Regions from separate parts of the Egbenema bharatensis FJBBOT/2019 genome, predicted to be linked through region 1. Evidence: riboswitches for the same ligand, from Rfam matches in the RefSeq annotation. Region 1 holds a riboswitch; the other holds the start of a gene.
What was found. Region 1 has a riboswitch for thiamine pyrophosphate ahead of thiC (phosphomethylpyrimidine synthase ThiC). Riboswitches for the same ligand answer to the same signal wherever they lie in the genome.
Positions count from the first base shown of each region.

Region 2: linked by a shared signal. The riboswitch ahead of ACM1PF_RS10675 (hypothetical protein) and the one ahead of thiC (phosphomethylpyrimidine synthase ThiC) in region 1 are both predicted to bind thiamine pyrophosphate.

Region 1 covers NZ_CP182236.1:3,145,312-3,147,513, reverse strand. The annotation lists gene ACM1PF_RS14570 (hypothetical protein) at 113-250, shown strand; gene ACM1PF_RS14565 (hypothetical protein) at 401-535, opposite strand; TPP riboswitch at 1,026-1,124, shown strand; partial or broken gene thiC (phosphomethylpyrimidine synthase ThiC) at 1,134-2,202, shown strand, end outside.
Region 2 covers NZ_CP182236.1:2,279,558-2,281,759, reverse strand. The annotation lists gene ACM1PF_RS10685 (Uma2 family endonuclease) at 1-255, shown strand, start outside; gene ACM1PF_RS10680 (Uma2 family endonuclease) at 415-1,002, shown strand; TPP riboswitch at 1,107-1,206, shown strand; gene ACM1PF_RS10675 (hypothetical protein) at 1,271-1,573, shown strand; gene ACM1PF_RS10670 (sodium:solute symporter family transporter) at 1,573-2,202, shown strand, end outside.

The sequences.
Region 1 (2,202 bases):
CTGACGGATTCTGAACAGATTGACACCTATCCATTCAGACGGGCAGGACTGACACACTTGCCCTCAAAGTTGGGGAGCTAGAGGTTAAAGTACGTGGTGCTTAAGTCCCGCCATGAAGCAGGCAACCGCAGTCCAACGATCGACACCTCGATTGATCCACATCAATCCGATCGTCATCCTATCGGTAATCGTTCTTGTGTTCTACAAGTTGCCTGACTTTCTTCAGAATTTAGATCCAGCAAGACCGTGATTTACGGTAAATAGCGAAATTAACGAAATGAATGCTTTATTCCAACAACGGTTCACAGGTTGTACAGAGCACTAAGTTGTACAGGGTAGATTGACAATGGGCACTCGCAGGTTGTTGCGATAGTTCTAAACAGCCTTCGAGCCGATTTCGTCAAGCATTGGTCAACCCTCCCAGCCGTTTCCGGCTATTTTCAACAAACTGTAGAAACACGATCAGCAAAGGGTTACAGAGAACTCGCAGGGCAACAGAGCCGATCGCCTGGCAGATCCAAATGAGTGTGGGCATGGAATCCTCCATAAACGCTGTCAGTAAACGGGCTTCAATCGCGGATGTACACTTCGATTGCAAGCCGATTAAGCCGAGTGGATTAAACCGACAAAAAAGAGCAGTGAACATAAGCGATCGATTCAGGTGACATCGTTTTGCAACAGGTCAATCAGCATACGCATAGGTCGTTAATCCAGCCTATGCAGTTTGTGTAACACCAGCCGATCAGGGAACTGACATCGAGGAATTTGTATTGCCTCTCGCACACTCTAGCAACGGGATCAACTATCTGCAATATTTCATAAAGTTTTTCAATCTTGTTTTACATTTTTCTGCTAACGAAATCAGGCTGGAATCATTTGAGGACAGTCACTCAAGTCGGTTTACACAACTTAACAAAGCCGATTGTTTTAGGTTATGAGTTTGCATTCAAACTAGTAGCGATCGTTACGAATGGCAAAGCGATGGGGATCGTCGGTTCAGGAACCGAAGAAGAATGTTAGGATGATCCGCAAGCTAGGGGTGCCTGAGTTTTCCCAGGCTGAGATTACACCCTTAGAACCTGAGTCCGGTTCATACCGGCGGAGGGAAGCTGTTTACTCACAAGGAATTGAATATGCGAGCAGCATGGATCGCCAACCGGCGGGGTCGCACCAACGTGACCCAAATGCATTATGCGCGGCAGGGTGTCATCACTGAGGAAATGCACCATGTGGCGCAGCGAGAGCGTCTTTCGCCTGACTTGATTCGAGAGGAAGTGGCGCGGGGACGGATGATTATTCCAGCTAATATTAACCATGCCAATCTGGAACCGATGGCGATCGGGGTTGCCGCCAAATGCAAGGTGAATGCCAATATTGGGGCATCGCCGAATTCATCGGGCATTGAGCAAGAACTGGACAAATTGCGGCTGGCTGTGAAGTATGGTGCCGACACGGTGATGGATTTGTCTACCGGGGGTGGCGATCTGGATGCAATTCGGACGGCTATTATCCAGGCTTCTCCCGTTCCGATTGGGACTGTGCCGATCTATCAGGCATTGGAAAGTGTGCATGGCAAGGTGGAAAACCTGACCCCAGAGGATTTTCTGCACATCATTGAAAAACACGCCCAGCAAGGAGTGGACTACATGACCATCCACGCTGGAATTTTGATGGAGCATTTGCCCCTGGTGCGCGATCGCCTTACAGGGATTGTCTCTCGCGGCGGCGGAATTCTGGCTCGCTGGATGCTGCACCACCACAAGCAAAATCCGCTTTACACCCACTTTCACGACATTATTGAAATCTTCCAGAAGTACGATGTTTCCTTCAGCCTGGGAGATTCCCTGCGTCCCGGATGCCTGCACGATGCCTCGGATGCGGCCCAGCTTGCAGAATTAAAAACGTTGGGAGAATTAACTCGAACAGCCTGGAAATCTGATGTGCAGGTGATGGTGGAAGGGCCAGGTCATGTGCCGATGGATCAAATCGAGTTCAATGTTCGCCAGCAGATGGAGGAGTGTTCCGAGGCTCCGTTCTATGTCCTGGGGCCCCTGGTGACGGATATTGCTCCTGGATATGATCACATCACCTCGGCGATCGGGGCAGCGATGGCAGGCTGGTACGGTACGGCAATGCTGTGCTACGTCACCCCCAAGGAACATCTGGGTTTACCTGATGCAGAAGATGTGCGAAATGGGTTAA
Region 2 (2,202 bases), 870 kb from region 1:
GCGATCGAAATTGTCCTCAGCAGTGGATTAGTGAACAAGCTCGATATTTACCAGGGCTTGGGCGTTACGGAAGTCTGGCAGTGGCAGAATGGACAGTTTCAGATTTATCATTTGCGCTCAACGGGTTATGAAGTGATTGCCAGCAGCGAACTGCTGCCCAATTTAGATTTTTCGCTGTTGACCCGCTATGTCAAACCTGCCGACCAGTTTGATGCAGTGATGGAGTTCCGCGATCGGCTGCAGTCTTTAACATAGACATAAGTCGCTAAGGATGATGGATTCCATAACCTGCACAATGCTCTACCTGACTGACTGGGCGGGCAAGGTGCCCACCCCACAAGAATTTCAGGTTATTAAATTATTTCCTAACCCAAACCGCTAACGCCAGTCGCTACCCGTTCAGGAGCCAATGCTATGACGATCGCCACTCAAAAACTTATGTTTGAAGAGTATCTTGCCTACGATGATGGTACAGATACCCGTTACGAATTAGTAGATGGAGAACTGGTGCCGATGGGTTTGGGAACTGGCAGGCATGGTAGCATTGCCGAATTTCTTAATGATCAGTTTCGTGACCAGATTAGACATCAAGCACTCCCCTGGACTTCCAAGCAAATGCTCGTTGGTATTCGTTCTCCGCGTGGTCGCAGTTGGGATACTTCCCGCATTCCCGATGTCGCTGTTTTATCCGCTGCTCAATGGGAAGCGATGAGCGATCGAGAAGCCATCATTAATTTCAATGAGCCGCCACCGATTTTGGTGGTTGAAGTGGTTAGTCCCTCCAGTAAAACCGATGATTATCGCTCAAAACGCTCTGAATACGGGCTGCTAGAAATCTCCGAATATTGGATCGTTGATCCTCTGGAAGCAAAAATTACGCTCTGCATGCTGGAACATCGGTTTTATGATTCCACAGAATTTCGAGGCGATGACTTGATCCAATCCCCCACCTTCCCAGATCTCAACCTCACAGCCGCTCAAGTTCTGGCAGGCAGGCTGTAGGGTCACTCTCCAGGTTTGAGTCCTTGATTGGGATGATTCCTTTGATGCTCCCTTTAAAGGAAGCCACTATCTTGATGTTTGTGGAAGGGCCAGTGGTATGATCAGCTTCAAGCTAGGGGTGCCTGAGCAAATTCCAGGCTGAGATTACACCCTCGGAACCTGAGACTGGGTAATACCAGCGCAGGGAAGCGTTGATTCGAGAACTGATTCGAGATCGAGCCATCCGCACTCTAGCCAAACGACACCCATCGAGTGGAGGAGATTCATCATGTCAATTGGGGCGATCGCCCTGTTGGTGACGCTGGTCACGGCAGGCGTATTTGCGTTGCTGGGATTATTACACGCCAGTAAACACACAACTAATTTGGAAGACTATATGGTGAGCCGCAATCAGTTCGGCTCCTGGATGGCCTTTGCTACGATCGTCGCTTCAGCGATGGGCGCATGGATTTTGTTTAGTCCCCCGGAAGTGGGGGCCACCAGTGGATTAGTCGGCATCATTGGCTATTGCATTGGACAGGCAACCCCAGCGGCCGTATTTGCTGGTGTGGCACCAGAATTCGTCAACTAATGCCCAATGGTCATTCGCTGAATGAGTACGTTTTATATCGGTTTGGTAATGCCATGTATATGCTGACCCTTGGCATTGTGGTGTTCTATATGTTTATCTATTTGGCGGCTGAACTGACTGCCATTTCTAAAGCAGTGCAGATTATGGCTGATGTTCCCCTGGGATGGACAGCTCTGGTCGTGATTGCGGCTGTTTTTGTGTACACTACCTACGGCGGCTTGGGCACCACGATCTTTACCGATGCGATTCAGTTTGTCGTGATTGTGCCATTACTCTTGCTCTGCTTAATTGTGGCGGTAATCGGTTTAGGTGGATTCAGCACTGCCCTACAACCGCTTCAGCAGTCTGCCCCTGAACTCCTCTCTTTTAGCAATGTTCCTGGCATCAAGTTTGGCGCAACTCTGGTGATTGCGGTCTTAGCTGCTGAAATGTTTAATCAGGGCAACTGGCAACGGATTTATGCCTGCCGCACCGATCGCATTGTCAAACGATCGTTTTTGTTCTCCTTTCTGGCAATCCTGCCGATGCTATTTATTGCCGGATTCCTGGGAATTCTCGCCATGAATTTCGGCTTTAATGACGATCGCGCTTTCTTTTCTTTAATTCAACAATTAAACCTGCCCACCTGG